Regions from separate parts of the Bradyrhizobium sp. SZCCHNR1051 genome, predicted to be linked through region 1. Evidence: predicted binding sites of a transcription regulator. Region 1 holds the regulator's gene; the other holds the start of a gene.
The links. The regulator PhoB, encoded in region 1, activates phosphate uptake and scavenging genes when phosphate is short. The targets are predictions, from matches to a motif close to TGTCATNNANCTGTCAT.

Region 2: the regulator PhoB is predicted to act here: its motif matches at 2,564-2,580, upstream of QW868_RS28510 (glycerophosphodiester phosphodiesterase family protein).

What each region holds. Positions count from the first base shown of each region.
Region 1 covers NZ_JAUEYJ010000017.1:51,095-56,894, forward strand. The annotation lists gene QW868_RS21105 (nickel-dependent hydrogenase large subunit) at 1-374, opposite strand, end outside; gene QW868_RS21110 (HupU protein) at 371-1,387, opposite strand; gene QW868_RS21115 (HoxN/HupN/NixA family nickel/cobalt transporter) at 1,403-2,524, opposite strand; gene QW868_RS21120 (trypsin-like serine protease) at 2,701-4,017, opposite strand; gene phoB (phosphate regulon transcriptional regulator PhoB) at 4,165-4,872, opposite strand; gene phoU (phosphate signaling complex protein PhoU) at 4,889-5,605, opposite strand; gene pstB (phosphate ABC transporter ATP-binding protein PstB) at 5,636-5,800, opposite strand, start outside.
Region 2 covers NZ_JAUEYJ010000027.1:2,116-7,915, forward strand. The annotation lists gene QW868_RS28500 (polynucleotide kinase-phosphatase) at 1-1,000, opposite strand, end outside; gene QW868_RS28505 (3' terminal RNA ribose 2'-O-methyltransferase Hen1) at 1,009-2,388, opposite strand; gene QW868_RS28510 (glycerophosphodiester phosphodiesterase family protein) at 2,584-3,588, shown strand; gene QW868_RS28515 (TROVE domain-containing protein) at 3,647-4,987, opposite strand; tRNA gene QW868_RS28520 (tRNA-Ser) at 5,161-5,237, opposite strand.

The sequences.
Region 1 (5,800 bases):
CAAGCGTGCGAGGCATAAGCATCGCGGGCGAAGTCCGGCATGAAGAAGATGTAGAAATGCGTCAGATGATCCGCCGCGTTCTCGGCCGCGTGCGCGATGTTGCTCGCGAGGATGCCGTTTGGTGCTGCCGCAATGCCCATGGCCTGGCGCAACGCCGCGGCGGCCGCGATCGATTGCGACACGGAGCAGATGCCGCAGATGCGCGGCGCGATGACCAGGGCGTCGAGCGGCGGCCGGCCCTCAAGGATCTGCTCGAAGCCGCGATAGAGCGGCGCCGTCACCTCCGCCCGCGCGACGCGGCCGCTCTCGATATCGAGCCTGACCTCGAGATCGCCTTCGACACGATTGAACGGTCCGACCGTGATCCGCGTCATGGACGGCGCTTGTCGCCGGAACGGCCCGGCGGCACCACGACATGATCCGCCGTCGCATTGACTCGGACGCGGCGCGGCGTGGCCGATTTCGACAGCGCTGCGAGCGCGACGAACCAGGCTTTCGGCATGTCGGTGGGAAGGCCGACGGGGATGCCGGCGAGCTTCGCCGTCTCCAGATAGTTCTGCGCGCTCTCGAAGCCCGGCGAGGTGCAGGCGATGCAGGCATAACCGCCCTTGGTGCAGGAGCCGCCGCCGTTCCACGAGCGCTGATTGCAGTCGCCGACCGCCTGCGTTGCGCGGCAGCCGAGATGCTCCATCAGGCAGCCGCGCTCCGACATCGTCTCCGCGCTCGCCTTGAACTCGTAGAACTCGTTGCGCGAGCAGCCGTGATGAGCGAGGTGGTTGGCGATGAAGGTCGGACGGCCGACCGCGTCGAGACCGTCTGCCGTCAGATCGCCCGAGGTAAGCGCCAGCAGGCTCTCCATCATCCAGCCCGGATGCGGCGCACAGCCTGCGACGTTGATCACCGGCAGCCCGCGTTTCGAGCGGAAGGCCGCGCCAAGCGCGCCGCCGATATCGCTGCCCTCGAACTGCAGTCCGACCGCATCGGTCGGATTGATGCCAGCCGCGGGAATGCCGCCATAGGCGGCGCAGCTGCCGACGGCGACGACGTAGTCGGCCAGCGGCGCCAGATCGAGCAGCCAGTGATAGATCGAGCGGTTGGTGCCGGCGAGCATGTTGAAGCGGCCGCTCAGACCGGGGCCTCGCGCCACCGAGCCTTCGAGCACCAGCAGATCGAGCCGCTCGCGGCCGTCGCGGATCGCCTCTAACAGCTCCACGACCTCGTCCCCTGTCTGCTCGCTGACGGAGGGATGCCACACCAGATCGATGCCGGATTGGCGCAATTCGTCAAACCAGCCGGACGCGCCGCTTTCCAGGATCGACATCGTGCAGCCGCCGCAGCTCGCGCCCTGCAGCCACAGCATCCTGATCGTTCCCTCCGAGCCGACCATCATGAGGCCCCGCTCCTAGCCCGTCTTATGCGTTCCGCTTCGTATCGCCGGCGGGTTTAGCGCCCCCGCACGAACGCTGGCAAGCGCTTCGCCGGGCGTCGCCTCGGAACCGCGCTGACTGCGACCGAGCAGCATGGCGACCGCCCAGATCAGTCCGAACACGCCGATCGCGACGAGCCCGAGATTGGCGAGGTCGCCGCCCAGCGCGGTGGCGACGTCAGCCCATCCCCCCGTCAGGCCAAGCCGCTGCGCCAACAGCGTGAACGCCTCGAAGCTGCCGATCACCAGCGCGATCGCAACGGATGCGCCGGTGATCACGAGGTTATAGCGCAGCTTGCGTGCGGGATCGGTCAGCGCCCAGCGATAGGCGCCGACCATCAGCATGCTGTCGGCGGTGTCGACGGTGGCCATCGCAGCCGCGAACAGCGCCGGGAATACCAGCACATGGACGAGGCTCGCGCCGCGCGCAGCCTCGGTCGCCGACAGGCTGAGAAGCCCGATCTCGCTCGCGGTGTCGAAGCCGAGACCGAACAGGAAGCCGAGCGGATACATGTGCCAGGCGCGTCCCACCAGGCGGAGCACGGGGCGCAGCAGGCGGATGAGGATGCCCCGTCCGCTGTTTCCGGCTGTTTCCATCTCGGACTGCGGCTGTGCGGCGCGGCGCCAGAGGTTCACGAACAGAATGAGGTTCGCCAACGCGATAAGCAGCAGGAAGCCGGCCGATACCGACGTGCCGATGACGCCGCCGATCGCCCTGATCGCACTCTCTTCATCCAGGAGGTCGGCGCCGGCGATGAGGCTCACGACGATGGTGGCGATGACGACGACGCTGGAATGGCCGAGCGCAAAATAGAGGCCGGCGGCGCGCGGGGCGCTACCGTCCTGCACCAGCTTCCGCACGACGTTGTCGATCGCCGCGATGTGATCCGCATCGACCGCATGGCGCAGTCCGAGCAGCCAAGCCAGCATCGCGGTGCCGACGATGGCGGGCCGGTCGGCGTAGAGCGCGAATGCCCAGGCCCAGGCGAGCGCGTTGGCCGCGACCAGCCCGGCGACGAGCGCGACGGTCCGGCCGGGCTGCGACCGCCACCACAGCAGCCGCGCGGCCCGAGGATGATCAATTGGAACAATCGTCATACTCGGACTATAGCAAGAGCCAGGCCAGTTCGGTAAAGCCCCCGCTGCAGGCAAAAGCTGCAGGAAAACCTGGGCGGCGCTTCCCGGATTGCCCTCTCGCTTGGCAACCCGCTATCCAGTCACGCACAGATCATGACCAGCGGCGGGGACCTCGTCCCTCTCGCCCCCTCCTTCCCTCACCGCGCCGAGGCACTCTGTGCCGCGATCTCGCGCCGCACGACCGCCTCGAACTGGCTCGCGGGGGCGGCGAACATCAGCCGGGTCTCCTCGTGGAACGCCGAGAAGATGCCGACCACGGCCGGCTCCCCGCCGACCTCGGCGAGGATCGGCGAGCCCGAATAGCCGAAATTGGCCAGGCAATGCACTGTCAACAGCCGGGCATCCCCGGTCATGCCGGCGCTGCAATTGCGCTGGCCGGTCGGCGAATAGCGCCGCTCCTGGCCATAGCCGATCTCGGAGATGGTTCCGGCCGTGGTCGCAGCCGCGAGCTCCTCGCGGGTCAGCGCCTTGACCGCCACCGGCTTCGACGGCAGCGCGTCCTTCAGCACGATCAGCGCCCAATCGGCGGGCGAGCGGTCGAGCGACCATCTGTCGTGCCGGGTCGGCACGAAATCGGGCGCCACGATCAGCTTGTCGGCGACCGACGATGCCGCCGGCGTGCCACGGTTCATGCCGGCCAGGAAGCGGACATTGCCGGGGCTGACCTGCGCCACGCCGTTGAACACGCAATGCGCGGCGGTGAGCACGACGCGCGGCGCCACCAGGGTGCCGGTGCACCAGCCGCCGCTCGAGTATTGCGCGACGGTGACGACGCCGATCGACGACGCCGGCCAGGAGGTGGGATCGACGACCTCGCCGATGTGGCGATCGAGCCCGAGCAGTTGCTCCGGACGCGGAGTGGCAATGCCCGCCTCCGCCGATTCCGGTTTCGGCTGCCAGGACGCAATGGCGCTCTGGGCCTGGACGCGCTGCGGCTCGGTCAACCTGACCCGCTGCACGTCGCGGCCGGCCGATCGCACGCCGTTGCGGCCGGCCATCACCAGCCAGGCATAACCCTGCACGACGTCCTGCTTTGCGCCACGGCCGTCGAGCAGCATCAGGCCGAGCATGTATTGCGACTGCGCGAAGCCCTGCGCCGCGGCGCGGCTGAACCAGCGACTGGCTTCGCCGTAATTGCTCGCAACACCCTCGCCATTGACGTAGGCGATGCCGAGATAATGTTGCGCGACGGCTAGCCCCTGATCGGCGGCCTTGCGGTACCAGGCCAGCGCCTCGCTCGGATTACGCGGCACGCCCCAGCCGAACGCCTGCATGAAGCCGACGTCGAACTGCGCCCGCGCATCGCCCTTGGCGGCCAGCGGCAGCAGCCGTCGCATCGCCGCCGCATGCTGCCCGTTGCCTGCCGCCGCGACCGCGTCTTCGAGCTCGGCGGCCGGGGCGCCCGCCAGGCTGCCGAGCAGCATGACAAGAGATATGATGATGGTCTTGATCAAGGGCGTCCGCTGGGACCGAAACATCGTGACGGGCCACGAAGCAGACACGATCAAGACGGCGGCGGCGTGGCGGAAAGCGGACCGCGATCTCCTCAATCGGGCCCGCTCGCGCCTCACACCTGCTTCATCCTCACGCCCGATCGCCCCTTACACCTGCTCGCTCTTGGCGAAGCGATCATCGAGCGCATAACCGGCGCCGCGCACGGTGCGGATCGGGTCCTGCTCGCGGCCGGGATTGAGCAGCTTGCGCAGGCGGCCGATATGGACGTCGACGGTGCGCTCGTCGATGTAGATGTCGCGGCCCCAGACGCTGTCGAGCAGCTGTTCGCGGCTGAACACGCGGCCGGGGTGCTCGAGGAAGAATTCGAGCAGGCGGTATTCGGTCGGGCCGAGATCGATCGGCCGCCCCGAGCGCGCCACGCGGCGCTTCTCGCGGTCGAGCTCGATGTCGCCATAGGACAGCACGGTCGCCAGCCGCTCCGGGCTCGCCCGCCGCAGCAGGCCTTTCACGCGCGCCAGGAGCTCCGGCACCGAGAACGGCTTGACGATGTAGTCGTCGGCACCGGTGGCGAGTCCGCGCACGCGCTCGCTCTCCTCGCCGCGCGCCGTCAGCATGATGATCGGCAGTTGCCGGGTCTCGGAGCGCGCGCGCAGGCGGCGGCACAGCTCGATGCCGGAGAGGCCCGGCAGCATCCAGTCGAGCACGACGAGATCCGGAACGCGCTCCTTCAGCCGCGTGTCAGCCTCATCGCCGCGCGCCACGGTCTCGACCTCGTAGCCTTCGGCCTCGAGGTTGTAGCGCAGCAGCGTCGTCAGCGCCTCCTCGTCCTCCACCACCAGAATTCGGGCGCCCATGTCTGAACCGTCTCTCTTAGTTACCGGGAATCGTCGATGCGAAGCTCGTCATGTCGCCCTTCGGGCGCTTGTCCATGATCTGCTGGCCTTCGATCATATAGAATACAGTCTCGGCGATGTTGGTCGCGTGATCGCCGATGCGCTCGATGTTCTTGGCGCAGAACATCAGGTGGATGCAGAACGAGATGTTGCGCGGATCCTCCATCATGTAGGTCAGGAGTTCGCGGAACAGCGAGGTGCAGATGGCGTCGACTTCCTCGTCGCCCTTCCACACCGTCATCGCCGCCGGCAGGTCATGCGCGGCATAGGCGTCCAGCACCGTCTTGACCTGCGACTGCACCAGATCGGTCATGTGCTCGAGGCCGCGGATCAGCTTCAGCGGATGGAAGTCGCTCTCCAGCGCCGCGACGCGCTTGCCGATGTTCTTGGCGAGGTCGCCGATGCGCTCCAGATCGGTCGCCACGCGCATCGCGCCGACGATCTCGCGCAGGTCGACCGCCATCGGCTGGCGACGGGCGATCGTGAGCACGGCGCGCTCCTCGATGATGCGCTGCAGCTTGTCGACCTCGGCGTCGGTGGCGACCACCTTCTGGCCGAGCGCGATGTCGCGCCGCACCAGCGCATCGACGGAATCGACGATCAGCCGCTCCGCGAGGCCGCCCATCTCCGATACCAGACGGGTGAGGTCCTGCAGATCGCTGTCGAACGCCTTGGCGGTATGTTCACTGGCCATGATGATCTCCTGAAGACAATGTCGTCGGCGTCAGCCGAACCGGCCGGTGATGTAATCCTGGGTCCGCCGATCACTCGGCGAGGTGAAGATCTTGCTGGTGTCGTCGAACTCGATCAGCTCGCCGAGATACATGAAGGCGGTCTTGTCGGAGACGCGCGCCGCCTGCTGCATGTTATGCGTCACGATGGCGATTGT
Region 2 (5,800 bases), on a different contig from region 1:
AGCCGCGGCCGATCATCTCCTCCTTCAGCCCGGCATGCGCGACCGCGAGCCGGCCGCCATCGAGCCAGACATGGCTGCGCAGGCCGTCGAGGAACGACGGCAGCGCGTCGCGGAAGCTGCGGTTTTCCTTCGCAAGCTGATCGATCGTGGCCTGCAGGCCGTGCGCGATCGTGATCTTGCGGCCGGCGAGCCAGCGCTGGAATTTGCGGTCGTGATTGCCCTGCACGGCATAGGCGGTGCCCGCGGCCGTCATGCTCATGACGATGCGCAGCACATCCGGCGAGCGCGGGCCGCGATCGACGAGATCGCCGACGAAGACGGCCTTGCGGCCGGCCGGCGGCGTCACGGTGACCGCGCGATCGCCCCCGGCCTCGGTCCATGTGACCTGATAGCCGAGCTTCGCCAGCAGCGCCTGCAACTCATCGGCGCAGCCATGGACGTCGCCGATGATGTCGAACGGCCCGCCGTCGTGGCGCTTGTCGGTCCACAGCGGCTGCCGCGTGAGGGTGGCGGCCTCGATCCGCTCGACGCTGTCGAGCTTCCACACCTGGCGAAAGCCCTCGCGCTGCAGGCCGCCGAGGCCGCGGCGGATCTCCGACACCATGCGCTGCACGACTGGCCCGCCGAAAGTGCGCTCCGGCCGTGTCCGGTTTCTGTCGATGCAGATGTCGATGCCGGGATCGAACACGATCGCGACCGGCAGCGCATGCCATTTGCGCGCCAGCTCGATCCAGCCCTTGCGGTCCGCGGGGCGCACATTGGTGGCGTCGATCACCGCGAGGCGGCGATGCTTGAGGCGTCGGCCTGCGATCTCGCGCACGATGTCGAAGGCATCGGCGGAGACGCTCTGATCGGTCTCGTCGTCCGCGACCAGCGCGCGGCAGTGATCCGAGGAGATCACCTCGGTCGGCAGGAAATGCCTGGCGGCGAAGGTCGACTTGCCGGAGCCGGTCGAGCCGATCAATACGACCAGCGAGAAGTCGGGGATGTCGATGTTCATGGAATTGCTCAGCGGGTGAAGACGGCCATCTGGGTCGGCGCGCCGAAGGTCTCGTCATGGTGGCCGATACCGGAGAAGGCGACCTGATAGGTGAAGGCTGCGCAGATGCGCTCGGCCCAGGCGGCGAACTCGGCACGGCTCCATTCGAAGCGATGGTCGCGGTGGCGGAACTGGCCTGCGGGCAGGCTCGAAAACAGCGCATTGTAGTCGGCGTTCGGCGTGGTCACGATCACGGCGCGCGGACGCGCTGCACCGAACACGACGCGCTCGACCAGCGGCAGCCGGTCGGGATCGAGATGCTCGATCACCTCGACCAATGCAGCGGCATCGACGCCGGCCCAGCGGTCGTCGCGATAGGTCAGCGAGCCGTGGAGAAGCGTGACGCGGCCTTCGGGCGGGCCGCCTGGCCATCCCAGCTTCAGTCGCCTGGACGCGCGCTCCAGCTCATGCGCGGCAGGATCGAGCCCGATCAGCCGGGTCACCCAGCGCTCACGCACGAGGAGCTGCAGCAGCTTGCCTTCGCCGCAGCCGAGGTCGGCGATGGCCTTGGCGCCGCTCGTGCGCAGCGCGTCGACGACCGCTTCCATCCGCAGGTCGTTGAGCCGGATCGGCCGTTCCAGCGTGTCCTCGGACTCGCTGCGCGCCTCCGGCTCCAGCGCGTCGTCCTGCGTCTCGGGCGCAAGGCGTTCCAAAGCCGCGCGTGCGAGTACGCCGCGGTGGCGCAGATAGCGGCGCACGATCAGCTCCCTCGCAGGATGCGTGTCGAGCCAGCCTTCGCCGCGCTTGAGCAGCTTGTCGATCTCCTCGTCGCCGACCCAATAGTGCTTGGCGTCGTCCATCACGGGGATCAGCACGTAGAGATGATTGAGGAGCGCGCTGAGCCGCGCGGTGCCGCGCAGCGTGAGCCGGACGTAGCGGCTCGACGCGTCGCCCTGCGGCCCCGGGATCGCGGCGAGATCGACCTGCCAGCCGAGCGGCTCGAACAATTGCCGCAGCACGGCTTCGCCGCCGCGCAGGGGCAGGGGCGTCACCACCGCCTCGAGCGCAATGGCGCTGTCGGCGAGCTCCTGGCGCGCGCTGCTGACGCCGTTCATCGCGGTCCGGAATGCCTTGTTGAGCGCGACAGAGAGGAAGGACGACGCCGCGTAGGGGCGGTCGTTGACATATTGGTCGAGCAGGCCATCGCTCTGCCCCTTGCCGCGCACGAGCCCGATCGGATCGACGTCGAGCATCAGCACCGCCTCGCAGCGGCTCTCGCTGGCCTCGGGATAGAAGATCAGCGCCTTGCCATAGGTGAGCGCGAGCTCGTGCAGCCGCTCCGGATGCTTGTTGAGTAGGTAGCCGAGATCGGTGGCGGGCTGATGGGTGGTGGCGATGGACAGGTACATGAGGTCAGATACCGGATGAGGAAACAACGATCCAGTGCTTCGAAGCCAAAGTTTGGCGGTGGCCGTTCTCGCATTCGCTTTCGCATCGGATCTGGGAGCGCTGGACAAAAGGTACGCCATCTCCGCAGGACGACTCTTGCGGAGAACGAGGGCAGGGACGCAATTCGGCTCGAATCGTCATGGAATTGACTTCGCATGAGCAGAGTCCTGAAAATCGCCGGGCTGCTGGTGCTGATCTGCGCCGGCTTCATGTTCTTCAACAACGCCAATCTGCAGGTGACAAAGGAGGCTGGGCGGCTGCATCTCCTGGCTCATCGAGGTGTGTCACAGCAGTTCGATCGCACCGGCCTGACGAGCGAAACCTGCACTGCGGCGCGGATGCTGCCGCCGACGCATGACTATCTCGAGAACACCATCGCCTCCATGCGCGCGAGCTTCCTGGCCGGCGCCGATATCGTGGAATTCGACGTGCACCCAACCACCGATGGCCAGTTCGCGGTGTTCCATGACTGGACGCTCGACTGTCGCACCGATGGCAAGGGCGTCACGCGCGAGCATGCGATGACGGCGTTGCGGCAGCTCGACATCGGTTATGGCTACACCGCCGATGGCGGCCGCACCTATCCATTCCGCGGAAAGGGCGTCGGCCTGATGCCGTCGCTGGACGACGTGCTCGCGACCTTTCCGGACAAGTCGTTCCTGATCAACGTCAAGAGCAATGATCCGGCGGAAGGCCGGCTGCTTGCCGCGGCACTTGCACCGATCGACGCTGCGCAACGCGGGCGGCTGATGGTGTATGGTGGCGATGCGCCGATCGCGGCGCTCAGGGCGGCGCAGCCGGGGCTGAAGGTGATGTCGCGCGGCATGCTGAAGAGCTGCCTGCTGCGATATATCGGATATGGCTGGACGGGGCTGGTGCCGTCCGCATGCCGGAACATGATGGTGCTGGTCCCGGTCAATGTCGCGCCGTGGCTCTGGGGCTGGCCAGACCGTTTCCTCGAGCGCATGGCACAAGGAGGAAGCAGCGTCTTCGTGGTCGGTGCCTATCATGGCGAGACATTCTCCACCGGACTGGATTCGCCGGACGACATCGCCCAGTTGCCCAAGAACTTCGCTGGGGGCGTGATGACGGACGAGATCGAAACGGTGGCGCCGCTCCTGAAGCACGCTCCGCAAAGAGATCAATCGAGCCGGCCGTAACCGCGCAGCATGGGAAGGGGACCCGGGCGCGTCTGTGACGCGTCCGGGTCCGTTGTCGTCAGTGCAGGGTGGCGCCTCGCAGCGTCTCCTCCTGCGCCGCGATCCAGGCGATCACGGCCTCGGAGAAGCCGTCGACCCGCGTCCAGGGTCCGTAACCGACCCCGTGCTGGTACGACGCCACGTTGACCATGGTCCCGCGCGCCTTGGGCGACGGCACCGCATCGTGGCTCTGCTCGTCGGTGAAGACGATCAGGCGGTCTCCCTTGCGGTCGATCTCGCCGACCGCACGGCCGAGATAGGTCCCGGAATGCGGCTGCGACCCGAGGATCGCATCGCGCAGCGCAAAGCCACGGCGCGGCGGCACCTTCACGATCTTGTCGCTGAACGTGAAGATCTCCACCTCGTCGCAGACCTCGCGGGCGAGGATCGCGAGCCCGCACGCAGCCTCCGCGCGCGTCATCTCTGACTGCGCGGACAGCTTTGCGAACATCGATCCCGAGACGTCGATCAGGAGCCGCGTGCGACCTGGCAGCCGCGCGTAGCCCTTGATCGCGCCCAGCATCGCCTGCTCGAGCTCGGGCTCGAAGTCCGGCGCATGCCGCGCCGCCGTGATGAACCGATACGGCAGGATCCTGTCCGTCCGCATCGTCTCGATCGCGGCCGCGATGGTTGCCCGCGGCACCCCGACCTCTCGCATCAGGCGCAGGTTGCGCAACAGCGCCAGCGCTCCGAGCCGCTTCTCGGCGAGCAGCCGCTCGAAGCTTGCGCGCTTGTCCGCGCCCTTCGACAGCGCGACCTCCCAGGTGTTGGGCGAGGGCAGCTCGCTTGCGGCGAGCTGCTTCCACACCGCCTCCTGGGCGGCATCCCTGGGCTTGGCGTGCACCAGGAACAGGACGTCGCGGAGCCGCACCGGTCCTTCGCGGTCATACTTCGCGAGCTGATAGGCGTCGAACTTCGTGAACGCCTTCGCCAGCCCCTTCTTGACCTGCGCCGACACCGGCTGCCGCCTGCGCTGCTGCTGCGGACCCAGCGAGTCCGCCCAATAGATAGCGAGCAGCTCGGTCATCTCGTCCGGCCGCTGGATGATGCGCGCCAGCGTCTCGGCGACCAGCGCACGGTGCTCCGGCAGCCGCGCCATCTCGCGGGCGACGAGCAGCGGCGCGTGCCGCAGCTTCATCTCCTCGCGCGCGCGGACCGCGAGCTGCGCCGCCTCGCGCGGCGCGACCTGCGGCACCAGCGCCTTGATGCGCTCGGCGACCGACACACCGTCCTCGTAGAACTGGTCCTCCCACAGCAGGCAGCTCAGCAGCGTACGCTGCAGTGCCTGCTCGGGCGCGAGCTGCCGGGACGGCGCACCCTCATGGGTGAAGGCGCGCAGGAACTTGTTGAGCCTGACCATGATGGCCTCCTCTCTGGGTTGATCTTGGTTGATGACGGGTGGAAGGGACGTCACGCGTGATCTCGTGCGGAGACCACGCGTCACAGATGACCACGCGCAGGGAACGGGCGAATGCTGAGCTCCGCTCCACTCGCGTGGAGCGGATAGTGCTCTGCCGCTGAGCTACCGGCGCATGGAACGCCGGATGGGACTCGAACCCACGACCTCTCGATTAGCAATCGAAGTATCAGCACTCTTCACCACGGCACGTGGAAGAAGGTGGCGCAGCAGACGTCTGCGCCGCAACGATCTGACCGCCTGTTCGAAGACGATCAGTTGAGATGGATCACGAGCCGGGAACAGGCGACGGCTGAGACCCGGTCGCTGATGGACCGGACAGCGCTCTGACCTCTGAGCTACCGGCATGGCGCCGGGCGGGAGTCGAACCCGCGACCTCTGGCGTGGAAGGCGAAGTAACAGTCGTCTTCACCACGGCTCGTGGATGCGGTCGGCGGGGAATAGGCGATGCTGTTGCTGCCCCAATGGGGCGCTCGGTTTCAACGAAGTAACAGACATCTTCACCACCGCCTTGCCCGCCCGGCGGTCGCCGAGTGGCGTTGATGGCATGCTGGGGAACAGGCGGTCTCGGCGATCAATGACGCCAACGCAGGTCATCCGAAAGAAGAACAACCGAAACCCGCGACTCGACGGCCCTCGCATGGCCGCCTCCACGGTACGTGACGCCATAGGCGGGATTCGAACCCGCATCACCAATGGTACGAAGGAGCCGACACCTTCACCACCAGCAGCTCCCGGCCGCGAACGACCGGGAAT